DNA from 3 places in the Cobetia sp. 4B genome. Region 3 is predicted to be linked to each of the others. Evidence: predicted binding sites of a transcription regulator. Region 3 holds the regulator's gene; each other region holds the start of a gene.

Region 1 (10,290 bases), 790 kb from region 3:
CCAGCACCGTCAGCATGGTATCTGCGCCATCTGAAATGGCATTGTAAGGGTCAATCATCAACAAGCCGACGATTGCCCCTGTCATGAGTGATTCGATTGTCCTGCGTGTAATGAGCGCCATGATGAGCACGATGCCTGTGGGGATCAGGCTCATGTATCCAAAATTGTCCATAACATACCTTTTGTCATTATAATTTTTTATACATATGTGACGGCCGATGCCGCTGGCGCAGCGAAGTTCAAGGGCCAGCGGCAATGTCGGCAACACGCGATAACCTGGGCGAGGCCGCGTCACATCAATCCATTTTCTGGACTGTTACAGATAACCGTCTTGCGTGAGTGATTCGGTGACTGCCGAGAATGAGGCATCGAGGATGGCCACGACCTGATCGATCACGGCTTCATCCCAGATCAACGGCGGAGAGATGATGTTGAGGTGGCCGACAGGGCGAATGATCAAGCCTCGCTTCTGTGCTTCTGCAGCGACCCTATCCCCGACACGTGCTTCCAGTGGCAAGAGCTCGCCGGTTGTCTTGTCTGCCACATTTTCCAAGCACATCATGAAGTTACTGCCGCGAACGTCGCCAACGGTAGCGTGATGCTTCAGGGTTTTCAACTGCGCCTCAAGATAGGGGCCGACTCGCTGGATGTTTTCGCACAGCGCTTCTCTTTCCATGATCTCGATGTTCTTGAGCGCGGCGGCACAGCTGACCGGATGGCCTGAATAGGTAAACCCTGTACTCAATACACCACCTTTACCCTGGGGAGTACCCAGCACCTCATAGAGGGAGTCTGAAATCAGCGTTGCGCCAAGCGGCACATAGCCTGAGGAAAGTCCCTTGGCGCAGGTAATGATGTCCGGGCTGAGACCGAAGACCTTTTCGCTGCTGAAGAAGTGGCCGAGACGTCCGAAGGCTGTCACGACTTCATCGACGATCAACAGGATGTCGTGCTGGCGGCAGAGGGCCTGCATGCGAGTGTGGTAACCCTCGGGAGCGACGAGAACACCGCCTGCGCCCATGATGGGCTCCATGATGAAAGCGGCGATATTGTCAGCGCCCAGTGTTTCGATTCTGTTCTCGAATTCATTCACCAGTTGGTCGCAATAGTCAGCTTCACTCATGCCCTTCGGACGACGATAACAGTTGGCTTCGCTGAGATAGCTGACATGGGAGTCCAGGGTATCGAACATCCAGTTGTTGCTTTCGATGCCTGTCAGGGTGGCCGCCATGTAGGTGGTACCGTGATAGGCATTCTTGCGGGAGATGATCTTCTTCTTCTGCGGCTTTCCGATACGGTTGTAGTAGTAATGCACCAGACGAATGGCGACATCATTCGCGGTGGAGCCTCCACAGGTATAGAAGACGTGGTTGAGGTGTGCCGGTGCCAGACTGGCAAGCTTGGCCGATAATTCCGCTGCCGGAATATTGGTCAGATTGTTGAAGGTAGAGAAGTAGGCCATGCGTGTGGCCTGTTCCGCCATCGCGTCACCAATTTCCTTGCGACCATGCCCCACGTTCACGCACCACAGCCCCGCAATACCATCGATGAAACGGTTGCCTTCGATATCTGACACGTAGATACCGTCGCTATCACTGATGATGTCGCAACCCTGCTCGTGGAAGGTCGAGAAGTCAGTGAAGGGGTGGATGAAGTGATCTCTGTCCTTCTCCCAGACAGCTTGAGCATCGCCGCTCAGGCCATGGGCAGAATGTTCGGATGGTGCATCGATAGATGAGGTGTGATCCAGAGTGTTGGTGGTCATCAGTGTTGTCTCTTGTTGTTGGTGATGGCGGAGAGCCAGCGATTGTCTGGGGTCTGGTGTCATGCAGCGTGCCAAGCGCTCTTCACTGTCGCTCTCGCTGCAATCGTTCACTGGAACCAGCGTATCCAGATCGGATAGCCGCCCGGTATATCCCAATGGGGGTATTCCGCTCCTGGTGCGTGAGTTTCTAAGGTGACGGTCTACACGATGTGACGGCGGGGTGCTGAGTGACAGGTCGGTACACGCCCATCGACATACGGACACAAGAACAAGAGGACGCAAGCATGCAGGCAGTTGCACAAGAGGTTCAGCCGTTCAGGATCGACCAGCAACGTCTCTGGGATAGCCTGATGGATATGGCGAAGATCGGGGCCACGGCCAAGGGCGGCTCCTGTCGTCTTGCGTTCAGCGAGGAGGATACCCAGGGGCGCCGCCTGCTGATGCAGTGGTGCGAGGCACTTGGTTGCGAGATGCGTGTCGATGAGGTCGGAAACCTGTTCATTCGTCGTGAGGGCAGCGAGCCGTCGCTGGCCCCGGTCTCGACCGGCAGCCACCTGGACACTCAGCCCAAGGGCGGACGTTTTGATGGCATTCTCGGTGTACTGGCAGGACTTGAGGTCTTTCGAGTGCTGGATGCGCAGGGCATTGTCACGCGCCGGCCACTGGAATTGATCGTATGGGGCAATGAAGAAGGCAGTCGCTTCTCCCCGGCGATGGTAGCGTCCGGCACCTATGCGGGCGTCTTTGAGCCGACTTATACCCTGGCGCGTGAAGACAGCGCAGGCATTACCTATGGCGAAGCGCTGGCGAGCACCGGACTGCGCACGCCAGATTTCAAGACGGGCCCCAGGTTGGACAGTTATTTTGAGCTCCACATTGAACAGGGGCCGGTGCTGGAACAGGAAGGCAAGTCACTGGGGGTTGTCACCGGCGTTCAGGGAATTCGCTGGTTTGATGTCACGATTTCTGGTGTCGCGGCACATGCAGGGCCGACGCCGATGCGTTACCGCCGTGATGCGATGATGGCGGCTGCGCGCTTGATGGATCAGATCCACCAGCATGTGCAATCAGACCCGACAGGGAATGCACGTGTCACGGTGGGCACCCTGAATATTCCCTCCGCCTCGCGCAACGTCATTCCGGGCGAGGTCAGCATGACGGTGGACCTGCGCCATGTGAAAGAAGCCGAGCTTGAGACACTGGAAGCCACGTTCATGTCGATGCTTGAGAAGGTGTCGGAGGAATATGGTGTCAGTGTGACGCAGGAGCGCATCTGGAAGTCAGAAGTCGTCGACTTCGATGAGGCATGTATCGAGGTCGTCAGGCAGGCCGTCGCCAATCAGGATGCGCCCTCACGAGAGATGATGAGCGGTGCTGGCCATGACGCCGTCTATGTTTCGCGCGTGGCGCCGACGGCAATGATCTTCGTGCCGTGTCTCGATGGCATCAGCCACAACGAGGCGGAATATGCTTCACCTGAAGACTGTGCCCTCGGCTGCCAGGTACTGCTGGAATCCGTGCTGGCGCGTGCGGGTCGCTGATTTCTCCACCGTTGCCATCCCGTTCTCACGTCTTTTCCGCCACAGTCATCCCTCGGAGCCATACCATGCCACTCACTCAGGCCCAATGGCAGCAACGTGCCAGCCAGCTGTCCTTTGAAACTCGCGCCTATCTCGATGGCGAGTTCACACACGCCGCCAGTGGCAAGACCTTTCCCTCTCTCAATCCTGCGACGGGCGACACTCTGGCGCAGGTGGCCCGCTGCGAGGCGCCCGAGGCAGAACGCGCCGTGGCTTGTGCCAGAGCTGCCTTCGACAAGGGCGATTGGTCGCGGCTGGCACCGGCAGCCCGCAAGCGCACCTTGCTGCATCTGGCAGAACTCATCGCCGAGCATCAGCAGGAGCTCGCACTGCTCGATACACTCGACATGGGCAAGCCGATCACCAGTGCGCTGGGCGATGTGGCCTCTGCCATTGAATGTCTACGCTATACCGCGGAGTCCCTGGACAAGCTCTATGGTCAGGTCGCGCCGACCGGCGAAGAGGCGTTGGGACTGATCGTGCGTGAACCCCTGGGCGTGGTCGTCTCCATCGTGCCCTGGAACTTCCCGCTGATGATGACGATCTGGAAGATTGCTCCAGCCTTGGCGACTGGCAACAGTGTCATTCTCAAACCCTCCGAGAAGTCATCGCTCTCGGCGCTGCGCCTGGCGCAACTGATCGCGCTGACGGAGATACCCAAGGGAGTCTTTCAGGTACTGCCAGGCTTCGGCACAGATGTCGGTAAGGCGCTGGCGCTTTCGATGCAGGTCGATGCCATTGCCTTTACTGGCTCGACTCAGGTGGGCAAGCTTCTGACGCAATATGCGGGTCAGTCGAATCTGAAACGGACTTTCCTCGAGTGTGGTGGCAAGAGCCCGAATATCGTGTTCGAAGACTGTGCTGACATCCCGTGCGTCGCACGTCAGGCCGCTGCCGCCATCTTCCATAATCAGGGAGAGGTTTGCATCGCAGGTTCTCGCCTGTTGGTGCATAACCGTATTCGCGAGCCATTCGTTCGTGCGCTGTGTGAAGCTGCCAGGAGCATGCAGCCGGGGGACCCATTGGACCCGCAAAGCTTCATGGGCGCCATCGTCGATCAGGAACAGTACGACAAGATTGCCAGCTACATTGCGCTCGGTGAGCAGCAAGGGGCAAGACGTGAGGCGATCATCACGGATGACAATCGCCAGGTTGAGGGCTGTTTCATAGCGCCGACCATCTTCACTGGCGTGACGGCAGACATGGCCATCGCCAACGAGGAAATCTTTGGCCCGGTTCTCGCCGTCATGGGGTTTGATGATGAGGAAGAAGCGATTGCGATCGCCAATGACTCTGACTATGGGTTGGCAGCAGGGCTCTGGAGTCAGGACGTCAACCGGGTGATTCGTGTCGCGCGCCGATTGCAGTCTGGACAGGTCTATATCAACAACTGGGCAGGGCCGGACATGACGATGCCCTTTGGTGGTGTGAAGCAGTCCGGCAATGGCCGCGACAAGTCACTGCAGACACTCGGTGAATATACCGAGACGAAGTCCATCTGGTTGGCCATTACCTGAATGGTGGTGGCGGGGATGATCCGTGCTGGACGTTCTGACACGAACAAGCGTCTTGCAATGAAAGCGCCAGGCTCATGCCTGGCGCTTTCATTGGCGTTCGGGGCGTGATGGCTCCGGATGCGCCAGCGTTATACCTTCGTTGGCTATGCTAGGATGTCTCGATACGTCACCAGGGTCGGCTCATGATTCACAAAGAGTTGTTGTGCGCTCCAGAACTATCGAGCTGGCATTGCGTGCTGGCGAAGCTGATGACATCGGCATCTTCGGCGGAATTCCCTCGCTTGCTGCAGGACGTCTTCCACGACATTCTGCCTTTTGACACGATACTGGTCAGCACCTACAAGCAAGGGTGCGCACCCATCCTGATCTACGACAATTATCCTCCTGAGCGTCGGCAGCAGGGGGTAGAACGTTATATTGGCGATGCCTACATATTGGATCCCTTCTATACCTCGACCCAGCAAAGCTGTCGTCCCGGCGTCTACCGCCTGAGTGAGCTGGCGCCTGATTGCTTCGAAGACAGTGAGTACTACAAGCATTATTACGGCGCGTTGGGACTCAAGGATGAAATTGGCATCTTCATACAACTGCCCGGCGACATCGTGATGGTGTTTTCGCTGGGATTGCATGAGACCTCTCTGCCGCTGACTCGAAAATCACTGCTGGCGCTCAAGAACCTGCAACCGATCATCGAGCCCCTCGCGCGCGAGTATTGGAAGTGGCAGGGCGTCAGTTTCGTGGATCGCCTGGAGCATCATGAGCCGGTAGAGGCCGCCTTCGATAGCTTTGGTGATGGTCTTCTGACGCAGCGTGAGCAGGACATCGTCAAGTTGTTGCTGGCCGGACACTCCACCAAATCTGCCGCGCGTGAACTCGCAATCAGCGATGGCACCGTCAAGGTACATCGCAAGCATATCTATCAGCGTCTGGCCGTTTCGAGCCAGGCCCAGATGTTCCGCCTGTTTCTGGATCACGTCTCGCTCGTCTCTCGCCAGAGCGGGGCACTGAGCCAGGTCGGGCCTTGATAGGTTTCCTCGAGCGCCGGATTATCGCTACTTGATGGCTGAATGACGGCTACTCAACGACGAAAGGCTGCCCATGGGCAGCCTTTCGTGTATTCGAGAGCTTGGGAGAGGCGTCATCAGCTCAGACTGTATGACGCCCCGAGCCTTCAGGCGCGGCCGACGTGCTCGCGCAGGTGCGTGCGGTAGGCCTGGGTGTAGGCTGCCAGGTCAGGATTCTTGATTACATCAGTGGCCAGGTAGGTCGGCAAGGCCGTCATGCCGAGGAATTCCATCGCCTTGTGCACCGGGAAGTAGACGCCATCGATGCCCTTGCCCTCGAAGAAGTTGCCTTCTTCATCAAAGGCCTCAAGTGGCGCATTCCAGGTCAGTGACAGCATGTACTGGCGGCCCTGCATCAAGCCGCCAGTGCCATAGCCCTGGGTCGGACTGGTGCGATGACGCCCATCGCTGGCATATAGAGAGCCGTGGCCCTCAGTCAGGATGTCATCGAGATACTTCTTCACGGTCCACGGCAGACCCATCCACCAACCTGGGGTCTGATAGATGATCAGGTCCGCCCACAGCTGCTTCTCGATTTCCGCCTTGGCCTCGAAGCCTTCCTCGATGACGGTTTCACGCACTTCATGACCCAGCTCGGCCAGCTCACCGCGCGCCAGCTCATGCAGCGTCGCGTTCAGCTCGCCATTGGAATGGGCAAAGGCCTTGCCGCCGTTGATCAGTAGAATCTTCATGCCGGGTACTCCACAACTGTTGGCTTTTCAGCAATGGCGCACAGCATGAGTGTTCGCAAGTCATTGATAAAGCGGCGCTGGCGTAAAACACCTTTGCTGTGGGTGCAACAATCCGATCAGGTTGCGCGCGATATCTACGCATTCACTCCCTTCATGCCTTCTGCGGTATGAGCGCCGAGGAAAGGGATTGTATTGCTGATGGTTGGGGCACTCGGAATTGCGCTCAGAGCTTTCGGCCAAGTCCACTAACGCAACCGCTTCAATTCCTGCCAGTTGGTGGTGTAGCGGGCGCTGCGGTGGGCGCAGCGCAGTTGCCAGGCGGCGTCGGGGCGTGCGACGCCCAGACGCACGGTGCCGCGGCCCATCTTCTGATTCATGGCGTCCAGTGTCGCCATCAGCTGCTGACTGCGTTCACGCCTGGCGATATCCGCTTCGTCGTCGAGCAACGAGAGTTGCTCGCGTGGCTGGTCGATGAGGTCGAGCAGCATCACGCCAGCCTTCATGAAGCGATAACCGCGCAGGTAGATATGCTCCAGCGCCTGTTGCGCGGCGGCGAGTATCTCGCGGCTGTCATTGGTGGGGGCGGGCAGCTCGACGATGGTGCTGGGTGAGTATTGCGGCAGGTCGGGTCGGTGGCGATTGCTCTTGAGGAAGACCAGCACGGCGCGTGTCAGGCTGCCTTGATGGCGCAGCTTCTCGGCGCCGCGCTGGGCATGTTGGCGGATGGCGTCCCTGAGTTCATTCAAGTCACCGGTCATGCGCCCGAAGGAGCGCGAGGTCATGATGCGCTGGCGAGCGTCATCGGCATCATTCATCTCGAAGCAGGGCGTGCCTTGCAGTTCGCGCGCGGTGCGTTCCAGAACCACGGAATACCGCTGGCCGATGGCGCGCGGGTCGGCGCAGCGCAGGTCCCAAGCAGTGTGCAGGCCTTGCAGTGCCAGGCGTTCGACCAATCGTCGGCCCACGCCCCAGACATCGCCCAGTGGCGTATCGGCCAGCAGGCGCTGGGTGCCGACTTCATCGGGTTCCAGCACGCAGACACCGCCGAATTCCGGACGTTTCTTGGCAGCGCGATTGGCCAACTTGGCCAGCGTTCGAGTTGGCGCGACCCCGACACATACGGGAATGCCGGTGAACTTGCGGACATTACGGTGCAGGGTGCGGCTCAATGTCAGCATCGAGTTGCGATCAAAGCCATCGAAACGCACGAACATCTCATCGATGGAGTAGGGCTCGACCCCGGCGGAATATTCCTCCAGCACCTCACGCACGCGCGCCGACATGTCGCCATACAGCTCATAGTTGGAGGAGAGCAGGTGGATGCGCCCCTCACGGACGAGTGACTGTAGCTGGAAGGCGGGGGTGCCCATCTCCACGCCCAGCGCCTTGAGTTCGTTGGAGCGCGCGATCACGCAGCCGTCATTGTTGGACATCACGCCGACAGGGCGGCCCTCCAGGCGCGGGTCGAACACTCGCTCGCAGCTGGCGTAGAAGTTGTTGCAGTCGACCAGTCCGATCATCGGCGTCTTCATACCGCGTATTCGTGGATGACGGAACGCACCACCCCCCAGACCTGGCATTCGAGGTCGAAGATCGCGACCGGCGGATACAGAGCATTGCCGGAGCTCAGATAGGGGCGCTGACCGATCAGCTCATAACGCTTGACCACCACCTCACCCTCGACCAGTGCCACCACGATATGCCCGGGGCGGGCATCGATGGAGCGGTCTACCACCAGGGTGTCACCCTCATAGATGCCGAAGCCTTCCATGCTGTCACCCGCCACCGTCATGAAGAAGGTCGCTGCCGGGCGCTTGATCAGCCGCTCGTTGAGGTCCAGCGTGCGCCCCGCGTAATCCTCGGCCGGCGAGGGGAAGCCGGAAATGCCAGCGCGCCCCGTGATGTGAGGGTGCGGCAGCGCACAGGGCTCCGGCGCTGGATGAGGGCGAGCCAGCGAGGCGTGGGACGGTTGAGCGGCAGATACGGTCATGGGTGGGGTCTCCTTTCGATACTGTATTCATATACAGTATCGGCGCTGAGAAGCCCTCAGGCAACCGATAATCCCTGCGAGTGCTGCACATTCACGAGACGCAGATCAGATGAAGTGCACCTGTGTTCAATGGTGGACGGCAGGTAAAGCTGCTAGCAGAAAAAATTTCCCGGTAGGCCTCGCGTTTGCGTTTGCCTGATATCCGCCTTACCTTCGTTATTCCTTATATAAAAATATTAGAGGTGGAAAATGCGGCTTCCGATGTTGGCGGTGGGTTTGGCATGCGGTATGTGCAGTGCCAGTGCGCAAGCGGCGGACTATCAGGATGTGCAGGATGCCGTCGAGCAACAGCGAGCACCTCTGCTGGAGACGCTGGAATCACTGGTCAACTTGGATTCGGGAACGGGCTACCGTGAAGGCTTGAATGACGTTGAGGCAATGCTGACCCAGCATCTCGAAGCGCTTGGCGCACAGGTGGAAACGCACCCTGCCAAGACCTATGGCGGCAATACGATTGTCGGTCGCCTGCAGGGAGATGGCAGTCGCAAGATAATGTTGATGATTCACTACGACACCGTCTTCGATGAAGGCGCCGCCACGGAGCGTGCCTTCCGTATCGAGGATGGGCGTGCCTATGGCCCGGGCGTGGGCGATGCCAAGGGTGGCGCAGCCGTTATTCTGCACAGTCTCGAGGCGCTGAAGTCGCTCGGGTTTGATGACTATGGCCAGGTGACGGTTGTCTTCAATCCTGATGAGGAGAAGGGCTCGCCTGGCTCGCATGACCTGATTCATGAGCTATCGGCAGATCAGGATGCCGTGCTGGTATTCGAGCCTACCTTCGCTGACCCGGGAGTTGATGCCGTCACCGTCGTCACCAAGGGCATCAACTATGCGTTTCTCGAGGTGAAGGGCCGTGCCTCCCATGCCGGTGGCGCACCAGAGGAAGGGCGCAACGCCATCATGGAGCTGTCTCATCAGCTGCTGCAGTTGAATGAGCTTGATGATGCGGACAAGGAGACGACGCTCAACTGGACGATCGTCGAGGGCGGCGTCAAGCGCAACGTGATTCCGGAGCATGCCAGGGCGGAAGGTGATATGCGCTACTTCGATAGCAGCGAGTATCAGCGTGTCCTGGAAGAAGCGCAGGCCATCACGAAGAACCAGTTGATCGATGATACCGAAGTGGAGTTCCACCTCGAGAAGGGGCGTCCGCCGCTGCCTGACAATCCGCAGAGTCAGCAGCTGGCCGAGCAGGCCCAGAAGATCTATCAAGAGTTGGGGCAGACACTGCAAGCGGTCGAGATCGGTGGCGGCACCGATGCAGCCTACGCCTATCATGCAGATTCCGATAAACCGGCAGTGCTCGAATCCCTGGGTCTCGTCGGCGGCGGCTATCACAGCGATCAGGAGTTCGTGCTGGTCGATAGCGTCGTGCCACGCCTTTACCTGACGACGCGCATGATCATGCAATTGTCCGAGGATCAGCCGCAGGAGTGAAACCGGGGTTGTAGCGGTAAATGATATGCCGTCATGACAGCAAGCCCGATAAAAAAGCCCGGCCTCCTGGAGGTCGGGCTTTTTTGGGTCTTTCCCAATGCTGTTCTGTCTATCAGCCCGCCGGGCTCAGGATGCGGATATCGCCATCGGCGATCCAGTCACCGGCGTTGTCGCGGAAGCGCTGC
Region 2 (10,290 bases), 1.5 Mb from region 3:
GGGGTCTTCTGCATGACTTCCGCATGGTTTCTGCATATTCATCCATGTGGGTATGCATGGAGGTGCAATGAAAAGCATGAAAGAAGGCGCCTGCCCCGTGCCGTCGCAAGACGACCTAGTATAACGCCTGTTCGCGCAAGCTAAAGGGGGGGAAATGTCTTGAAGCGCCGGTTTGCGCGTCATGAGAGCCAAACAGTCGCCCGCCAGCTAGCCTTCTTCGCCCTCATCACTCCAGGCGGACTCCATGGCATAGCGCAGCTGCTCATAGTCGAAGCCGCGCTGGAGCAGAAAGCGCTCGCGCCGCGCGCGCTCCTTGTGCCCCTCGCCGGGGCCGGAAAAGCGCCTGGCCAGCGTCTCGCGCGCCAGTTCGAAGAAATCCACCGCCTCGACATGACCGAAGGCATCCGGCGTCGGGTCACTGGCGGCACGCATCACGGCATTGAGCGTCTCGCTATCGATACCACGCTGGCGCAGCTCCTGCTGGATACGCCTCGGCCCCTGCCCGCGCAGCACTCGCGTCCGCAGGAAGCTGGCGGCAAAGCGCTCATCGGATTGCAGGCCCTCCTCGACCATGCGCTCCAGCACCTCCTCGATCAGCAGCTCGACCTCATCGCGACTCAAGGCCGCCTGTGCACCCTCCTCGCCCGCGGCTTGCCGCTCTGCCAACTCGTCATTGCTGACCGCCCGCAGGTAGTCACGCTCCTTGAGATAGTCGTGCAGCTCGCGGCGGCTATGCTCGCGGCGCGCCAGGCGCGCGATGGCATCATTGCGCGCACGCCGTTGCGGCGTCATCGCGCCTGAGTCGAGCGGTTGATACTCAGGCCCACCCATTTCAGCGCTGTCATCGTGCATGGTCATGCTCCCCGGGGTTGAGCAGAAGGACATCGATGGACGTGAACGCAAGGCGCCCGCCTCCGAGTCATCGGGGCGGGCGCCTTGGGATCATCTCACCGGGTCGAAAACGACACGGTGCGATGACGCCAGCCTGGCGGCTGGCGCTCTTGCTCTTTCTTCTGGACGAACCTCAATCGAGATCGATATCCAGGTCGTCTTCACTCTCGGCGGCCGCGGTCTCTTTCGGCTCTTCCTTGGCTTCCGGCGCTGCCAGCAACTGGGCACGGATCTGGGTTTCAATCTCCTCCATGATGGCGGGATTGTCTTCCAGGTACTGGGCGGAATTGGCCTTGCCCTGACCGATCTTGCTGCCCTGATAGCTGTACCAGGCGCCTGACTTGCCGACCAGACCACACTGCACGCCCAGGTCGATCACCTCACCGGCGTGATAGATGCCCTTGCCGTAGAGAATCTGGAACTCGGCCTGACGGAACGGCGGCGCGACCTTGTTCTTGACGACCTTGACGCGGGTCTCGTTACCGGTGACTTCATCACCGGACTTCACGGAACCGGTACGACGGATATCCAGACGCACACTGGAGTAGAACTTCAGTGCGTTACCGCCAGTCGTGGTTTCGGGGCTACCGAACATCACGCCGATCTTCATGCGGATCTGGTTGATGAACACCACCATGCAGTTGGCGTTCTTGATGTGACCGGTCACCTTGCGCAGTGCCTGGGACATCAGACGCGCCTGCAGGCCGACGTGGGAGTCGCCCATCTCGCCTTCGATCTCGGCACGCGGCGTCAGTGCCGCCACGGAGTCGACGATGATGACGTCAACACCGCCGGAGCGTACCAGCATGTCGACGATCTCGAGCGCCTGCTCACCGGTGTCCGGCTGGGAGACCAGCATCTCGTCCAGATTGACGCCCAGCTTCTCGGCGTAGGACGGATCCAGTGCGTGCTCGGCATCGATGAAGGCACAGACCTTGCCCTGCTTCTGCGCCTGGGCGATGACCGAGAGGGTCAGTGTCGTCTTGCCCGAGGATTCCGGGCCATAGATCTCGACCACGCGCCCGAAGGGCAGGCCGCCGATGCCGAGTGCGATATCCAGCCCCAGAGAACCGGTGGAAACCGACGGGATGGCCACACGCGGGGCATCGCCCATGCGCATGACGGCGCCCTTGCCGAACTGGCGCTCGATCTGGGACAGCGCCGCGTTCAGCGCCTTGGTACGATTGTCGTCCTTTGCCATGTGGCCTCCTGTCGAACGGCGGAGCCACACGGGCTGCCACCTGGAATAGAGAATTCTGTCACTGAGAGCTGAGCAGACACCGTCAGACTAGCGGCTGAGGTGTCGTGGCAAAACCCTGTATACATGGACAGTATAATGCCGCAAGTTGCGTCACTCTGCCAGTCCGGTGATGCGCTTTTTCAGGCAGCACCCTCAACGCGGGGCTTGCATCGGGCTCACGCGTGTTCGGTGCCGATCTGCAAGGCCTCCACGCGTTCGATCAAGCCCTGCAATGCCTCCCGCACCGCGGCGTCGCGCACGGCCTGCCGGTCGCCGGGAAAGTGACAGCAGCGTGCCTGCTGGCGGGCCTCACTCCCCCACGCCAGCCATACGGTGCCGACGGGCTTCTCGTCACTTCCCCCGCCGGGGCCGGCCACACCGCTGATCGCCACCCCCAGCTCAGCGCCGCTTTCGCGACAGGCGCCCCGCACCATCTCGCACACGACTGCCTCGGAGACGGCACCGAACTCTTCAAGCGATGCCTCACTGACCCCCAACAGGCGCTGCTTGGTGGCATTGGAATAGGTCACGTAGCCCGCATCGAAATAGCTGGAGCTGCCGGCAATCGCCGTGATCGCCGCGCTCACCCCGCCTCCGGTGCACGACTCGGCGGTGGTGACGCGCACCCCGCGCGCGACCGCCAGCGCCTGCAACTGCTCAGCCAGGGCATTCGCGCACGCAGCCTCAGGGGTCGTACCAGTCAATTGGCTCACGAACTTTCTCCTTGTGGAGGTCATCGGGTGAAAAGGGCAGCGAGCATGAGACATCACAGGCATTGGAGCCGGCCGCGCCAGTCCGTAGAATATCGCGCATCCCGCATGCCGTGCTCTCGCATGTGTGCTTTTTCCCATTGCAGTGCAGTCAAGGAAGTCCATGGCCATGGCCAAGAACAGCGCGCCCCAGATGACGCCGATGATGACGCAGTACATGAAGATCAAACGCGAGCACCCCGGCGTGCTGCTGTTCTATCGCATGGGCGACTTCTATGAACTGTTTCATGAGGACGCCAAGCGCGCAGCACAACTTCTCGATATCACGTTGACGGCGCGCGGCAGCTCCGGCGGCTCACCGATTCCCATGGCAGGGGTGCCCTATCACAGCGCCGAAGGCTATCTGGCACGCCTGGTCAAGATGGGCGAATCGGTGGCCATCTGCGAGCAGATCGGTGACCCGGCGACCAGCAAGGGGCCTGTCGAGCGCAAGGTCGTGCGTATCGTCACCCCGGGGACACTGCATGATGAGGCGCTGCTGGATGCCAGCCGCGACAACCTGCTGGTGGCGCTGCACCGTGATGGCGAGACCTGGGGCCTGGCCGCTCTCGAGCTCTCCTCCGGTCGCTTCAGCGTGCTCGAGGTCAATGGTGATGATGAGCTGCTGGCCGAGATCCAACGTCTGTCGCCTGCCGAAGTCATGGTCGGCGAAAGCCGTACCCTCCCCGCCAGCCTGTCCTCGCGTCCGGGCCTGACCCGTCAGAGCGATTGGCACTTCGATCACGAGACAGCCTTGCGCCTGCTGTGCGATCAGTTCGGCGTCCAGGACCTCAACGGCTTCGGCTGCAGCCACCTGACGCGCGCCGTCACGGCAGCCGGCGCCTTGCTCGACTACGCTCGCGACACCCAGCGCACCGGCCTGCCCCACGTGACCGCGCTGGCCGTCGAGAGCCGCGATGACTCGGTGGTGATCGATGCCGCCAGCCGTCGCAACCTCGAGATCGATACCAACCTGGGCGGCACCAGCGACAACACGCTGGCCAGCGTGCTGGATGTCACCGCGACCGCGATGGGCTCACGCCTGCTCAAGCGCTGGCTCAACCGCCCGCTGCGCGATCAGCTCCAGATCGGCCAGCGCCAGGCGGCAGTGCAACGTCTGCTGGATGGCGACTATCCCTTCGAACTGCAAGGTCTGCTCAAGCGCATCGGCGATGTGGAGCGTATCCTCGCCCGTGTCGCGCTGCGCAGCGCTCGCCCCCGTGACATGGCACGCCTGCGCGATGGCCTCAACACCCTGCCCGAGCTGCGCGCCGTGCTCGCCAGCGTCGAGAAAGGCAGCGCCATCGATGACCTGCGCGATGCCATCCGCCTGTTCCCGGCACTTTCCGCGATGCTCAGCGAGGCGCTGGTCGAGAATCCGCCGGTGGTGCTGCGCGATGGTGGCGTGATCGCCGATGGCTACGACGATGAGCTGGACGAGTATCGCGGCCTGTCCGAGAACGCCGGCCAGTATCTGGTCGCACTAGAGACCCGCGAGCGCGAGCGCACCGGCCTGAGCAACCTCAAGGTCGGCTACAACCGCGTGCACGGCTACTTCATCGAGCTGCCGCGCTCGCAATCGGCCGAGGCCCCGCCGGAATACATCCGTCGCCAGACCCTCAAGAATGCCGAGCGTTTCATCATCCCCGAGCTCAAGGAATTCGAGGACAAGGCGCTGTCCGCCAAGTCCAAGTCACTGGCGCGCGAGAAGCTGTTGTATGAGCACCTGCTGGATGATCTGAATACCGAACTGGATGGCCTGCAGCAGACGGCCCGCGCGCTGGCGTCACTGGATGTGCTGACCGCCTTTGCCGATCGCGCCGCCGCGCTCGATTTCGTGCGCCCCGAACTCAGCGAGACCCCGGGCATCGATATCGAAGGCGGACGCCACCCGGTGGTCGAACATGTCAGCGATCATCCCTTCGTTCCCAACGATGTGCGCTTCGATGATGCGCGGCGCATGCTGGTGATCACCGGCCCCAACATGGGCGGTAAATCCACCTACATGCGCCAGACGGCACTGATCGCTCTACTCGCACATACCGGCAGCTTCGTGCCGGCATCGCGCGCCTGCATCGGCCCGCTGGACCGCATCTTCACGCGCATCGGCTCATCGGATGACCTGGCCGGCGGACGCTCGACCTTCATGGTCGAGATGACCGAGACCGCCAGCATCCTGCACAACGCCACTGACGAGAGCCTGGTGTTGATGGATGAAATCGGCCGCGGCACCTCGACCTTCGATGGTCTGTCACTGGCATGGGCCAGCGCCGAGCATCTGGCGCGCACGCGTGCCTTCACCCTGTTCGCGACCCATTACTTCGAGATGACGGCGCTGCCCGAGCATGCCGATGCCGTCGCCAACGTGCACCTGACGGCCGCTGAGCACGGCGATGGCATCGTCTTCATGCACCGCGTCGAGGAAGGCCCTGCCAGCCAGAGCTATGGCCTGCAGGTGGCCCAGCTGGCCGGGGTGCCGCAGAGCGTCATCCTGCGGGCACGCGAGAAGCTGACCAGCCTGGAGCAGCAGGAAGTCGATCGTCCGCAGGTGGCACGCGAGGATGCGCTGGGCCAGCCGGTACCGCAGCAGAATGACCTGTTCGCGGCACCGCCGCATCCGGTCGTCGAGGCCCTCAATGGTCTTGACCCGGATGATCTGAGCCCCAAGCGAGCGCTGGAGCTGATCTACGAATGGCACCGTCAGCGCTGAGCGCCGTCACACCGAGCCAGCGTTGGCGCGCCTGGCCCGAGAATGAGTGGCAAGGCCCGAGAATGAGCGGCAAGGCTCGACAGCAACCTTCGGGCATAGCACCATTCCAAAACGATCCGCCCCTGCTGATTGCGGGGGCGGCAGAGCGCCACTAGAATAACGCCTTATAACATCTGCGCCGCTTATAACCTGAAGGCCATGATGTCGCCGAGACGACACATGGTGGGCGCCTGGACCACGACCTACGAGAGAGACGCCAATCCGCGTCAGGAGACCTGCATGGCATTCATCGTCACCGAGAACTGCATTCGCTGCAAATACACCGACTGCGTGGAAGTCTGCCCGGTGGATTGCTTCTACGAAGGCCCGAACTTCCTGGTGATCAACCCGGATGAGTGCATTGACTGCGCGCTGTGTGAGCCGGAATGCCCCGCCGAAGCCATCTTCTCCGAAGATGAAGTACCGGAGAACCAGAAGGAATTCATCGAGCTGAATGCCGATCTGGCCGAAGTCTGGCCGAACATCAGCGAGAAGAAGGACGCCATGGAAGACGCCGAGAAGTGGGATGGTGTCGATGGCAAGCTTGAGTATCTGGAGCAGTAAGCCCCTCAAGCAAACCGCATCTCACGTGGCAAGTGGCTTGCCCGCCCTGACCGGGCAAGCCCGGCTCTCACGACAGAAACGGCAGCGATTCCCTCGGGAGCCGCTGCCGTTTCTGTCTCTGATACCGAAAGTCGGTGCCTGAAGTCGGTGACTCAAGCTCATGCCAGGAGCTCAGCCCCCTGACATCCGGGCATAAAAAAGGGCGGCCCCGTAAGGTCGCCCGCTCCAAGCGTGTCCCTGTCGATCCATCCTGGATCGCACTCCTGAGTGCTGTCCCTGCCCTTCACGACATCCTGTCATTCGGGGCGCACCGTCACGCGTGGCGGGCATTGCAGCACTGCTCGCGCAGCTGTCCCACCGCAATGCCCGTTAGTGCAGATATTTGCCTGTCCTGCTGTCCTGCCCATGCATTGCCCGGCGTCCTGCCTGTACCGCTCCCTCCTGTGCAGCTGACAGCCTCACGACATTCCTTGTCCGACCATCCTTGTCGTGGCTTCCTGCCACTTGATGCTGCCGCTGTCTGCCCCATCATTCCTGACGCGGATGATGTCCCGTCATCCGTCACTTCCTGTGAAGGGCAAGCTTCCTGACTGCATATCGGAGCCTGGGGCTCTTCGACACTCCGTGTCGTTATCGTGCTTCCTGCCTGTGTGGCGCTTCCCATCGCCAACGGATCATCCTGATCCTGACACACTCCGGTGTCATGCCCGCTATCCTTGCTTCCCTGGCATCTCTCGCCTGACTCCTTCAAGCGAAGATATGCAGCTCTCTGCTACCGACGTCCATGTCAGGTCCTTTTCCGCCGAGCGTCCTGCTCAGCGGGGCGAAACGTCCTGTCTCGCCATCAAGTCTTTTCTGATCATCCCGTTGGCATCCTGCCGAGACTGCGGTGTCCCGCCGCACCCTCACGTCCATGCAGCCATTCTGGGCAGCATTCGCCGGCGAGGCAACTAGCCAAACCGCTTAACCCGCTATACCTGAACAGGCCGTCAAAGAAAATATATTCAATAAAATCAAATAGATACCGAAGAACATACGTTTATATCCGCAGGCAACTCGCAGCCAGTGTCTCGATTGTCCTGCGGGATTTGTAAGAGATGGCTTACACGAAATCAGTGCCTGAAAGCGGCCTGTTTCCTGCCTCCCCCTCAAACGCACTCAATCATCGCCTGCAATGCACAACGGGGCCGTGCCAGAAGGCACGACCCCGTTGCAAGTTACCTCTGCGATGCTGGGCGCTGAGCCCCTCACATCACAGGCGATTACTGACCCTTGATCTCTTTCAGGCCGTTGTAAGCCACGTCACCCAGCTGCTGCTCGATCACCAGCAGACGGTTGTACTTGGCGACACGGTCAGAGCGGCACAGAGAGCCGGTCTTGATCTGGCCAGCACAGGTACCGACGGCGAGGTCGGCGATGGTGGTATCTTCGGTCTCGCCACTGCGGTGGGAGATGACCGCGGTGAAGCCGGCAGCCTGCGCCATCTTGATCGCATCCAGGGTCTCGGACAGCGAGCCGATCTGGTTGAACTTGATCAGGATGGAGTTGCCGATGCCTTCATCGATACCACGGCTCAGGATGCGCGTGTTGGTGACGAACAAATCGTCGCCGACCAGCTGCACCTTGTCGCCCAGCTCGTCGGTCAGCATCTTCCAGCCTTCCCAGTCGGACTCATCCATGCCGTCTTCGATGGAGACGATCGGATATTCCGCGGCCAGGCCGGCCAGATAGTCGACGAAACCACGTGCGTCGAAGCTCTTGCCTTCGCCGGACAGGTTGTACTGACCGTCCTTGTAGAACTCGGAAGACGCGCAATCCAGCGCCAGGGTCACATCGGTGCCCAGGGTGTAGCCTGCATCGCTGACGGCCTGCTTGATGACGGCCAGTGCTTCGGAGTTGGACGCCAGGTTCGGTGCAAAGCCACCTTCATCGCCCACGGAGGTGCTCAGCTCGCGACCCTGCAGCACCTTCTTCAGCGCGTGGAAGATCTCGGCGCCGGTGCGCAGTGCTTCACGGAAGGTCGGCGCGCCGACCGGCTGGACCATGAACTCCTGGATGTCGACATTGTTGTCGGCATGCTCACCGCCGTTGATGATGTTCATCATCGGCACCGGCATGGAGTACTGGCCCGGCTGGCCGTAGAGCTCAGCGATATGAGCGTAGAGCTCGATGCCCTTGGCCTGGGCTGCCGCCTTGGCAGCCGCCAGAGAGACGGCAAGAATCGCGTTGGCACCCAGCGATTCCTTGTTCTCGGTACCGTCAAGCGCCAGCATGGCATCGTCCAGCGCGCGCTGGTCGAGTGCATCCATGCCCACGAGGCGCTCGCGGATCGCGCCATTGACGGCTTCGACTGCCTTCAGCACGCCCTTGCCCAGATAACGGCTCTTGTCGCCATCACGCAATTCCAGCGCTTCACGCGAACCGGTGGAGGCACCGGAAGGAGCGCAGGCACTGGCGCGTTGGCCACCTTCCAGCACGACCTCGGCCTGTACGGTCGGGTTACCACGGGAATCGAGCACCTCAAGGGCGCGGATTTCGACGATATTGGCCATCTTGTGTCGTCCTCTACACGGGGGATTGAAACACCACGACGGGCATCTTGCCCATAGTGCAAAAAGGCCGCTCACACAGGGGTGAACGGCCAGTAGTCCTGCTCAACGAATGTCCAGCGGCGCGAAGCCCTTGACCAGCGCATCCAGCGATTGCAGCTGGCGCAGGAAGGGTTCGAGCTGGTCCAGCGGCAAGGCGCAGGGGCCGTCACACTTGGCGTTGTCCGGGTCCGGATGAGCCTCGAGGAACAGACCCGCCAGTCCCAATGCGACACCGGAGCGTGCCAGATCGAAGACCTGCTCACGACGCCCGCCAGCGGAATCGGCTCGCCCGCCCGGGCGCTGCAGCGAGTGGGTGACATCGAACAATACCGGCAGGCCGCTATCCTTCATCTCGGCCATGCCGAGCATGTCGACCACCAGGTTGTTGTAACCGAAGCTGGAGCCACGCTCGCACAGCAGAATCCGGTCATTGCCCGCTTCACCGCACTTGGCGACGATATGGCGCATCTCGTGCGGCGCGAGGAACTGCGGCTTCTTGACGTTGATGACGGCGCCGGTGCGCGCCATGGCCACGACCAGGTCCGTCTGCCGCGCCAGGAAGGCCGGCAGCTGGATGACATCGGCCACTTCCGCCACGGCTGCCGCCTGATGTGGCTCATGCACGTCCGTGATGATCGGCACACCGAAGCGCGACTTGATCTCGGCCAGAATCTCGAGCCCCTTCTCCACCCCGGGACCACGGTAGGAGTGCATGGAGCTGCGATTGGCCTTGTCGAAGCTGGCCTTGAAGACGTAAGGCATGCCCAGGCGTGTCGTCACTTCGACATACTGCTCGGCGACTTCCAGCGCCAGCTCCCGCGATTCGAGCACGTTCATGCCACCGAAAAGCGTCATCGGACGATCGTTGGCGACTTGCAGACCCGCAAATTCGATTACGCGTTGTTCGTTGCTCATCTCTGCACCGTCCATCAAATCGTTGTCCATCGGCAGTCTGCCTGAGGATGCTCTGGCGAACATCAAGACATGCAACCACCGCGGAGAAGACCTACGGGCGCCACCCGAGGTGGCGCCCGCTCAACACCCTATCACTCGCCGCGAGTACGCGCCGCCTTGTGATTGAGCGCGGCATTCACGAAGCCGGTGAACAGCGGATGGCCATCACGCGGCGTGGAGGTGAATTCCGGGTGGAACTGACATGCCACGAACCACGGGTGATCCGGCAGCTCGACCATCTCGACCAGCGAGTTGTCGACGCTGCGACCGGAGAAGATCAGGCCAGCTTCTTCCAGGGCCGGCACGAACTGGTCGTTGACCTCATAGCGGTGACGGTGACGCTCGACGATCTCGTCGCTGCCATAGGCCTGATGCGCCTTGGAGCCGTTGAGCAGGCTGCAGGCCTGGCCGCCGAGACGCATGGTGCCGCCCAGATCAGACGCCGCGTCGCGGGTCTCGATCTTGCCTTCCGGCGTCAGCCACTCGGTGATCAGACCGACCACCGGGTGCTGGGTGTCATGGGTGAACTCGGTAGAGTTGGCATCGCTCCAG
Region 3 (10,290 bases):
CGGCGCCGGACGTGGTCGCATCATCTTCGGCGCCCAGACGCCGGTCGATCCGCTGACGCTGGTCAACCTGATCCAGCGCCAGTCGGATGTCTACAAGCTGGAAGGTGCCGACACGCTGCGTTTCGCCACCGACATGGACGACGCCGAGGCGCGCTTTAGCTTCTGCGAGACCTTGCTGGACCTGCTCAACGCCAAGACCAAGGCGGCCTGACGCGCCCTGCGCTGCCAGGCGCCTGGGTTCGAACTTGGGCATGAACTTGAGCGTGAGCGTGAGCTTGAACGAAAAATGAAAACGGCCTGCATCGCGGATGCAGGCCGTTTTTTCGTGCGGGCATACCCTCTACACCCTCTACACCCTCTACACGCCCTCCCTACACCACCGCCTACCTACAACCACAGCCTCCCCCACTCTCCTCCTGAGGTCAGGCAGCTCAGGCACGGCGTGCCAACAGCGTCGCCAACAAGCGCTGCACCCTGGGCATGCCGGCCTCGATCACGGATTCCGTGCCCGCGCGGGTCGGCTCCTCTTCGCCGACGCCTGCGGCATGGCTGATCACCAGACACAGGCTTGCGTATTCCATCTCGAGCTCGCGGGCCAGCACGGCCTCGGGCATGCCCGTCATGCCGACCAGCGTATTGCCATCACGCGCCATCAGGCGGATCTCGGCGGCCGTCTCCAGCCGCGGCCCCTGCACCACGCCCAGCACCCCGCCGGCCGTGAGGGGCAGCCCCGCCTCGGCGGCCGCCGCATGCAGCTCCTCACGCCAGACCCGATGATACGGCCAGGCGAACGACACATGCTGGAATGGCTTGAAACGCCCATCGAAGAACGAACCCTCGCGGCCGGTGGTGTAATCGATCAGCTGGTCCGGCACCACCAGCGTGCCCGGGGCCAGCGTCGGGTCGATGCCGGACACACAGTTGACTCCCACCACATGGGTCGCGCCCGCCTGCTTGAGCGCCCACAGATTGGCGCGATAGTTGATGCGATGCGGCGGCACCTTGTGCGGTTGGCCATGACGGGCCAGAAACAGCAGCGACTGACCATTCAGTCGCCCTTCCACGACGCCACAGGAGGCCGCCCCCAGGGGCGTTTCCTGCCCGCCGCGCCTGAGCACTTCCATGCCTGCCCAACTGCCGAACCCCGTCCCACCGATCACCGCCAGCATCGCCCGCCTCCTTGCCACCCATGTGCAGGAATCTCTCGGGACCGGACACTCCGATCCTCAGCGAACGCTACTCCGAGCCAACCGGCGACGACAAGCACAATCGTCACGCTCTGCGCCAGGAGAACAGAAAAGGCCCCGAAAACGACACCACCCGCCGCGGTTGCCCGGGCGGGTGGTGAACGAGTGTCATATCGCGGGATGGCGGCTGCCATCCAGCAAATCTTACAGGCCCTTGGGCGCGTAGATGCCCGGCGCGTTACGCCAGTAGCCCTTGTAGTCCATGCCGAAGCCGAACAGGAAGCGGTCTTCGACGTCGAGACCACAGAAATCGGCCTTGAAGCCCGGGTAGGCCTTGCGGTCATGCTTCTTGTCGACCAGCACACAGCTGGACACGCTGCGCGCACCGGCTTCACGGCAGTACTCGAGGATCGCGGCCAGGGTGCCACCCTCATCGAGGATGTCATCGACGATCACCACGTCGCGACCGGCCATCGGCAGCTCCGGGTTGACGCGCCAGAACAGCTCGCCGCCGCGCATCGCGCCACGGTAGCGAGTGGCGTGCAGATAATCGACTTCCAGCGGGAAGTCGAGGCGGGTCAGCAGCTGGCCGGCGGTGATCAGGCCGCCGTTCATCACGCAATAGAAGATCGGCATGCGATCGCCGAGGCGTTCCGTCAGCTCAACGGCCATGCGGTCGAGTGCCACTTCAAGGTCAGCTTGCGGGATCAGGCAATCGGCGTTGTCCATCACCTCACGCATTTCGTCATGCAGGGCGGTGAGGGTCTCAGGCGTCGGAGTCAGCATCGGGAGTTTCCTGGGTGTCACTGGCCTCATCTCCACGCCGGACGGGCGCAGAGGAGGATGTAGCAGCGGCGGTTGAATCAGAACGGCGGCGGGACCCGCGCGTCTGCGTGTCTGATGACGCCGCGGCATTCTCAGCCTCGGCGTCGTGTTCATGGTGGCGTCCTTCGAGGGACAGTACATCGGCAAAATGCAGACGCTGGCCAGGCAGCGCCACCTGGGCATCATGCTCACGGATGATGTCGTGCACCCTGAGCAGGACATCCTGCTTGATCGCGTGGTACTTCACCCAGTCGGTGGTGCGCGTGAAGACATAGACGAAGAAGTTCAGCGAATGCTCACCGTAGGTGGTGAAGTTCACGATCTGGGTGCGCGTCTGGTCGATCTCGTCATGGCCTTCCAGCATCTCGCGTACCGCAGCAACGATGGGGCCGACCTGGGCGGCATCCTCATAGCGCAGCCCCACGGTCTCGAAGATGCGGCGATTGTACATGCGCGACGGATTCTCCACCGAGATGCTGGTGAAGATGGCGTTCGGCACGTAGAGGGGCCGCATGTCGAAGGTGCGGATGCGCGTCAGGCGCCAACCGATATCCTCGACGGTGCCCTCGATCTCGCGGTCCGGTGAGCGGATCCAGTCGCCGACCTTGAAGGGCCGATCGAGATGGATCATCAGGGCACCGAAGAAGTTGGCCAGCAGATCCCGCGCCGCAAAGCCGACCGCGATACCGCCGACACCCCCGAAGGCCAGCACCCCGGACAGCGAGACGCCGAGATTCTGCAGGATGGCCAGCCCCACCAGCACGACCACGACCGCCCGCAGCAGCTTGCTGATCGCCGAGGCCGTGGTGGCATCCATCGCGTTGACGTTGGTGCCGGGCGGCGGCATGGTGCGCAGCGCCTCGAAGCGCTTGACCATGCGGATCAACGCCCAGGCTAGTGCCAGCAGGGTCACGATCTGGCGCGCCGTGCCCAGGTACTTCTCGGCCCCGCCGAGGCTGAACTGGCCGGCGATGATGCCGAGCGCCAGCAACACCCCCATGCTGTAGAGCCAGAATGACAAGGGATGACGCAGGCCATGCACCAGGGCGTCATCCCACAGGTTGCGACTCTTCTCGGCATGCGTCGCCAGGCGGCTGAGCACCACTCGCTCGATGAGGTGCAGCAACAGCACCGCCAGCAGCAGCAGAGCGAGATTGATGCCCCACAGCGGCAGACCAAAGGTCTGCTCGACCCAGTGGCGCAGCGGCTCGACCCATTGATTGATCATCTCTTCGGCAGGCGCTGCCAGCTTGTCGGCAGCAGCCTCGGTGGCGGATTGCTCAGCCATGGGGATTCCTTGCCAGTCTTCGACTCGAAAGAGGCACCGCGTGCCTGATTATTGCGCGCTACCGGACTCAGAGGCCGACCGTGCGTCAGACGCCTCGGCAGCGCCTAGCGTGCCCGAGGGCATGGCAGCCTGCTGTGATGCCTGACTGGCCGCCATCGATTCGAGGCGCGCGTGGGTGCGCCGCCAGCGCGCCAGCCCCACCAGACCATCAAGCGTCGGGCGAGCTCGCGCATAGCGCAGCCGCGCCTGGCGCTTGCCACGGTGGCGCTGCTCATCGTCATCGAGGCTGTCGAGCACTTCGCGCGCGGCAACCGGGTCATTGCAGACCAGCGCCATGTCACAGCCGGCGTCCAGCGCCAGGCGCGCACGCTCTGCCGGGCCGCCTTCCGCGACGGCCGCCGCCATGCCGAGGTCATCGGAGAAGATGGCGCCCTTGAAGCCGAACTCTTCGCGCAGCAGGCCCAACCAGCTGGGCGAGAAGCCCGCGGGGCGTGCATCGAAATCCGGATAGATCACATGCGCCGGCATCACGCCGCCCAGACGCTCGGCGAGGGCCGCGAAGGGCTTGAGGTCATGCTCGCGCAGCTCGCGGAACGGCCGCGGATCGACCACGCGCTCCAGATGGGTATCTGCCGAGATGCCACCATGCCCCGGGTAGTGCTTGCCGACGGCGGACATGCCCGCTTCCTGCAGCCCGTCGATGAAGGCGCCGCCCACCGCGATGACGTCTTCCGGCGTGGCGCCGAAGCTGCGATCGCCAATGATGGTCGAGCCCGCCACATCGATATCGAGTACCGGCGCAAAGGTGATATCACAGCCGATGGCTGCCATTTCCATGCCCAGCAACCAGCCGGCATCGCGCGCCAGCCCCAGACCCACGGCCTGGGCGTCTTCGCCGCAACCATCACAGTCACGCCCGAGACAGCACTGTGCCAGGCTGCGCATCGATGGCAGGCGTGTCACGCCCTCGCGCAGACGCTGGACGCGCCCGCCTTCCTGATCGATGGCGATCAGCAGGTGGGGATTGACGCTGCGAATCTCGCGGCTCAGCTCCAGCACCTGCTCGGGAGAGGCGCAGTTGCGCGCAAACAGGATGACGCCCCCGACGGCAGGGCGTGCCAGCAGTTCACGTTCGTCGCGGGCGAGGGTCAGCCCCGCAACATCGACCATTACGGAGCCCAGTGGCTGTGTCATGTCATCCTTCCTGTCCATGGCCTGCGGCAGTGATGTCCCGTGAAGAGAGGAATCACGACCGCCAGGACTTCATGTCTTGTACGGGGCTCGGCAGCCTGGAAGAAACGTGATGAATCAGGCTGCCAGCGCGAGGAAAGGCGCAATTCTAGCCGACTGAACCCCCATCGAACAGTCGCGGCCAGCTGCGCCCCGGCAAGGGGCTGTCACGCAGATTCCTGTGACAGCTCATGGAGGGTATCAGACTCGGATACCAACGCCTTCAGGCATGCAGCAGCACCGGAGTGCCGGGCACAGCCTCGGCAAAGAGTCGCAGCAGGTCGTCATCACGCAAGCGAATGCAGCCGTGGGACGCCACTACCCCCATGGGCTCCGTGCTGGGCGTGCCATGAAAATAGATGTAGCGACGCAGGCTATCGACCCGCTCGCCGCGGGCATTGCGACCACGATTGACGCCGGGCTCGCGGCCGCTGAGCCACAGAATGCGCGTCAGGATCCAGTCACGCTCAGGATGCTCTAAGGCAAGCTCGGGCGTGAACACCTCGCCCGTGAAGCGCCGGCCGCGATAGACGGCGCCACACGGATTGCCCGCCCCGATGGCGGCACGAATCACATGCCAGCCGGTTGGCGTGCAACCGCTGCCGTCGAGCTCGCCGATACCGTTGAGGCCGCTGGAGATCGCGCAGGCGTGCACCAGCGCGTCAGGGTCAGCCGCGGGGGGCGGCGTATCACGACTGCCACTCGGCGCGTCACTACGTATCTCAAGGCTCTGGCGCGAGAGGTCCACCGCTACCCAGCAGGCCATCAGCTGGCCGCCTGGGTGACCGCCTCACCATCCCCGAGCGAGGCCGGCAGCGGCGCTGCCATTGCCGCGACCACCACCGGACGCATGTGCTGGATCAGCTCGCGCACCGTGGTGTGATGGCCGTACTCGGCCTCCTCGATATCGCGCAGCGCATCCAGGCCCGAGAAGGTGAAGATCACGCTGCCGAGCATGAAGTGCAGACGCCAGAAGCGCTCGTTGTCCGGCAGATTAGGCGTCGCCAGCTTCAGAAGCTCGGCGAAGCGGCTGAAGACCGTGCCGTAATGCTCGCGGATATAGCGTCGCATGTGGCCCTGCCCCTGGGTATAGGCCAGCCCGAGCAGGCGCATGAAGGTACGCAGGCTGTTGCGCTCGGCCGGCACCTCCAGCACGGTACGCGCCATCACCTCCAGCAGGACCTCCAGCGGCACCTGACGCCCGGCGTATTGCTGCTCGACGCTGTCGAGTGCCGCGTGGAAACGCTCACTGAAAGGGTCGAGATAGCGCGCGAAGACCGCCTGGATCAGCGATTTCTTGGAGCCGAAGTGGTAGTTCACCGCCGCCAGATTGACCTTGGCCTTGCTGGTGATGTTGCGCAGTGAGGTCTCGGCGAAGCCGCGCTCGGCGAACAGCACCTCGGCAGTATCGAGGATGCGGGTAACGGTATCGGTCTGGGCCATGGGCGGAACCCTTGTCAGGTAGAAAAGGACTGGAGTCGTAGGTCACGGCGCAAGCCCCGCGCGGCGACTCTCTCATGAGGTGGTGCAGGTTCACCGCAAGGCGCGTTCGATCATGGCACCCGTGAGCACCGCCATCGGCGAACATTCGTTTGAAACACCTTGATTCTAGCGCGCCATGCCATGACTGACAATTCTCTCGCGTTTCAAACGCCAGAGGTTTAGCCAAGCCTGATATTCCCTCAACGCTGACCGAGCCGATTCAAGGGCTCGTCATGCTCGGTGACTGACCACCCCGCCAGAGCCAGGCCGGGTTCATCTCCAGGCATTCATCTCCAGGCATTCATCTCCAGGCATTCATCTCCAGGCATTCATCTCCAGGCATTCATCTCTAGGCATTCACCTCCAGACATTCCCTTCAAGAAAGAATGCCTCGGATATCGGCAGGAAAAGTCGCCAGACAGCGATATCCCGGCGACTACCTGCCCTTTGAGGCCACCACGCAAGCCACGATGCCTTGCATGACCGCCATGACTGGATACAATGACAGTTGTATGGATGCACACCCCGTGCCGTCAGCTCAAGATGCCGCCCAGGCCAAAGGCAATGCCATGACCCAGCCGCTTACTCCGCGCCAGCAGGATGTCTTCGACTTCATCATCAAGACCATCAAGTCCTCTGGCTACCCGCCGACGCGGGCCGAAATCGCCCAGGCGCTGGGCTTCCGCTCGCCGAATGCCGCCGAGGAGCATCTGCGTGCCCTCAAGCGCAAGGGCGCCATCGAGATGGTGCCGGGCACCTCACGCGGCATTCGCGTGCCGTCGCTGGCTGACGTCGACGACAGCGCCAACGATGGCCTGCCGGTGATCGGGGAAGTGGCCGCCGGCAGCCCGATTCTTGCCAGCGAGCATATCGACCGTCATTGTCCGCTACCGAGCGACTACTTCTCGCCGGCTGCCGACTACCTGCTGCGTGTGCGCGGCGTGTCGATGAAGGACGTGGGGATTCTGGAAGGCGACCTGTTGGCCGTGCACCGCACCACCAGCGTGCGTGACGGCCAGATCGTGGTGGCACGTCTGGGGGATGAGGTCACCGTCAAGCGCTTCCGCCGTGACGGGCACTACGTGTGGCTGGAAGCCGAGAACGAGGACTTCTCGCCGATCAAGGTCGACCTGCGCACGGACAGCCTGGAGATCGAAGGTCTCGGGGTGGGCGTCATCCGCGATGGCGGCCTGCACTGAGGCTTTGACCAGCAGCGCTTTGAGCAACGAGCTATGCCCAGCAGCACCTTTCTCGCAGAGCTCTGAGCAACAGAAAAGCCGCACGCATTGCACAAAAAAACCCGCCTCGAGGCGGGTTTTTTTGTGCGCGAAGCGCGAGCGATGAATCAGTGCACGATGCCTTCTGACTGCTCGTCCTCGTCTTCTTCGCCATCCCAGAGGCGAGTCCGGGTGATGGCGTGGTCGATCATCTCACGCGCGACCTCGAAACGATTGTCACGCAGCAGATCGGCGGCCTCGTCCGAAATGCGAATGCTGAGCAGCGGCTCACCTTCGCTTTCCGCGGCGCGCAGAATCACTTCACCATCTTCCATTTGCACAATTTCAAGTACGGCGGGATCGGACACGTCATTCCTCCTGCACGGCATCTCGCGAGATACCGGCGTCGTTGTAATCGTCAGCGCGACGGCTGGCAAGCCCGGCACCGCGTTGCCATCAGCGACGCAGAAAAAAGTACGACCACAGCCAGAGCCATGGTCGTACCGGAGAATGCAGGGCTTGCCACAATGCGATCAGTCTAGCACCCGTGAAGGCGAAACGTCACCCGATTGCCATGCGCCAGTCATCACCAGCGTGCAGCACCAGATCAACGCCTTGACCTACCACTCGACACTCGACTCGCGCAGCTGCGGCAGCAGCGCCTTGAATGCCGTGATGGCGGCGCTGAGACGCTCGGCCAGCGAGGCGCGCGAGGCTGCCGCGATGATCAGACCATCACCACGCGAACGCGATTCCTCGCGGCGAGCGACGCCGCCCTCTTCATGCAGGCGGGTCACATCCGCGACCAGCTCAGACAACCAGCTGTCGGGGCGCTCCAGCAGGCTGCGCAGCTGCTCGACCTCGGCGATGGGCGTCGGCGGCGACGCCAGGCGCTCGCGCCAGCTACCCTGCGGCCAGCGCGCCGTCACGGCACATTCTTCCAGCAATGACGCCAGCGCCAGCTCCAGCAGGGCGAGCGCGCCCTCTTCACCGGCCATGCGACGCGCCACGGCATGCTCATCGTCGCCAGAGGCTGCTGACTGGGCCAGCAGCAACTCGGCCTGATACAGCAGCTGATTGGTACGGGCACGCTGGCTCATCAGCTCTTGGCTCCCTTGCGCTTGTCCTCGACGACCCAGCGGCCGTTGTCGTAGGTCGCCTTCCAACCGGTCGCCTTGCCTTCCTCATCGGTCATGACGTACTGAGCCTTGACCTTGCGCGAGAAGCGAATCTGCGCCGGACGTCCGTCCGGGTCCTGATCCGGGGCCTCGAGAATGAAGTGATACTTCTCCGGCAGCTCGTCGGCATGCGCCTTGAGCTCCTTGACCAGCGGCGGACGCGTCTCGCGATTCTTGGGGAACTGACTGGCCGCCAGGAACAGGCCACTGGCGCCATCGCGCAGCACGTAGTGGTCCTCGACCTTGACGCAGGCAAGTTCCGGCATCGGAATCGGGTCCATCTTCGGCGGCGCCACTTCACCGGACTTGAGCAGCTTGCGGGTGTTCTTGCAATTCTCGTTGGTGCAGCCGAAGTACTTGCCGAAACGCCCGGTCTTGAGCTGCATGTCGGAGCCGCACTTGTCGCACTCGATCACCGGGCCATCGTAGCCCTTGATGCGGAACTGACCTTCCTCGACCTCGTGGCCGACACAGTCCGGGCTATTGCCGCAGACGTGCAGCTTGCGCTGCTCATCGATCAGGTAGCTGTCCATCGCGGTGGCGCAGATCGGGCAGCGACGCTTGGCGCGCAGCGCATCCGTCTCGGCATCTTCACCGGCATCGGCCGCCACGGCTTCATCGCCCGGCAGCAGATCGATGGTGGTCTTGCAGCGCTCCTTGGGTGGCAGGTTGTAGCCGGAACAGCCCAGGAAGACCCCGGTAGAGGCGGTACGAATCTGCATCTCACGGCCACAGGTCGGGCAGGCGATGTCCGTCGGCACCGGCTGGTTGGGACGCATGCCCTCTTCGGACTGGGCGTGGTCCAGCTCGGCCTTGAACTCGGCGTAGAAGGTGTCCAGCAGCTCGCGCCAGTTGCGCCCGCCATTGGCCACCTCATCGAGATAGTCTTCCATGCGCGCCGTGAAGCCGAAGTCCATCAGGTCCTTGAAGGACTCGCTGAGGCGATCGGTAACGATGTCGCCCAGCTTCTCGGCATAGAAGCGACGGTTTTCCAGCGCCACGTAGCCACGGTCCTGGATGGTGGAGATGATGGCGGCATAGGTGGACGGACGACCGATACCGCGCTTCTCCAGCTCCTTGACCAGGCTGGCCTCGGTGTAACGCGCCGTGGGCTTGGTGAAGTGCTGCAGCGGCTGCAGCTCGACCAGGTCCAGCTTCTCGCCGATGGCGAGGTCCGGAAGCGACTGGTCCTCTTCCTTCTTGCCCATCGGCTTCATGACACGCGTGTAGCCGTCGAACTTGAGCACACGGCCCTTGGCGCGCAGCTCGTAGCCATCCACTTCGATGGTCAGCGTGGAGGACAGGTATTCGGCCGGCAGCATCTGACAGGCGACGAACTGACGCCAGATCAGCTCATACAGACGCTCGGCGTCACGCTCCATGCCGGCGAGATCGGTGGCGCGGCGCGACACTTCGGAAGGACGAATCGCTTCGTGCGCTTCCTGGGCGCCTTCCTTGCTGGAGTAGACGTTGGCCGCTTCCGGCAGGTAGTTGCTGCCGTATTCTTCGCTGATGAAGTCGCGCGCCGTGGCGACCGCGTCCGCCGACAGATTGGTCGAGTCGGTACGCATGTAGGTGATGTAACCCGCCTCGTAGAGACGCTGGGCCATCATCATGGTCTTCTTGACCGAGAAGCCGAGACGACCACTGGCCGCCTGCTGCAGGGTCGAGGTGATGAACGGCGCGTTCGGCTTGGAGCGCGTCGGCTTGTCTTCACGATTGGTGATCGCGAGCTTGGCCGTGCGCAGCGCCGCGATGCGGTCCATCGTCTCCTTCTCGCTGGTCGGACGGAAGGCCTTGCCATCCTGACGCGCCAGCTCGAAACGGATCGCTTCACCACTGGCGGCGGCCAGCTCAGCGTGGACATCCCAGAACTCTTCGGG

Evidence for each region. Region 3 encodes LexA, which represses DNA repair genes until DNA is damaged. Its sites were predicted from a motif close to TACTGTNTANNTANACAGTA; they were not measured.
Region 1: a site for LexA is predicted at 8,628-8,647, ahead of umuD (translesion error-prone DNA polymerase V autoproteolytic subunit). Genes of this name have one in related genera too.
Region 2: a site for LexA is predicted at 2,206-2,225, ahead of recA (recombinase RecA). Genes of this name have one in related genera too.

What each region holds. Positions count from the first base shown of each region.
Region 1 covers NZ_CP059843.1:1,781,539-1,791,828, forward strand. The annotation lists gene H2O77_RS07595 (Na+/H+ antiporter NhaC family protein) at 1-154, opposite strand, end outside; gene H2O77_RS07600 (aminotransferase) at 317-1,765, opposite strand; gene H2O77_RS07605 (Zn-dependent hydrolase) at 2,050-3,306, shown strand; gene H2O77_RS07610 (aldehyde dehydrogenase) at 3,372-4,862, shown strand; gene H2O77_RS07615 (helix-turn-helix transcriptional regulator) at 5,045-5,887, shown strand; gene H2O77_RS07620 (NAD(P)H-dependent oxidoreductase) at 6,034-6,618, opposite strand; gene H2O77_RS07625 (Y-family DNA polymerase) at 6,864-8,138, opposite strand; gene umuD (translesion error-prone DNA polymerase V autoproteolytic subunit) at 8,147-8,608, opposite strand; gene H2O77_RS07635 (glutamate carboxypeptidase) at 8,897-10,105, shown strand; gene H2O77_RS07640 (putative quinol monooxygenase) at 10,218-10,290, opposite strand, start outside.
Region 2 covers NZ_CP059843.1:3,829,451-3,839,740, forward strand. The annotation lists gene H2O77_RS15685 (regulatory protein RecX) at 208-792, opposite strand; gene recA (recombinase RecA) at 1,025-2,092, opposite strand; gene H2O77_RS15695 (CinA family protein) at 2,308-2,796, opposite strand; gene mutS (DNA mismatch repair protein MutS) at 3,011-5,590, shown strand; gene fdxA (ferredoxin FdxA) at 5,870-6,193, shown strand; gene eno (phosphopyruvate hydratase) at 7,456-8,745, opposite strand; gene kdsA (3-deoxy-8-phosphooctulonate synthase) at 8,848-9,699, opposite strand; gene H2O77_RS15720 (CTP synthase) at 9,831-10,290, opposite strand, start outside.
Region 3 covers NZ_CP059843.1:995,562-1,005,851, reverse strand. The annotation lists gene mfd (transcription-repair coupling factor) at 1-211, shown strand, start outside; gene H2O77_RS04275 (S-methyl-5'-thioinosine phosphorylase) at 432-1,169, opposite strand; gene H2O77_RS04270 (hypoxanthine-guanine phosphoribosyltransferase) at 1,392-1,973, opposite strand; gene H2O77_RS04265 (mechanosensitive ion channel family protein) at 1,954-3,300, opposite strand; gene nagZ (beta-N-acetylhexosaminidase) at 3,349-4,494, opposite strand; gene H2O77_RS04255 (L,D-transpeptidase) at 4,754-5,296, opposite strand; gene H2O77_RS04250 (TetR/AcrR family transcriptional regulator) at 5,296-5,973, opposite strand; gene lexA (transcriptional repressor LexA) at 6,582-7,211, shown strand; gene H2O77_RS04240 (hypothetical protein) at 7,358-7,597, opposite strand; gene H2O77_RS04235 (DUF6586 family protein) at 7,850-8,329, opposite strand; gene topA (type I DNA topoisomerase) at 8,329-10,290, opposite strand, start outside.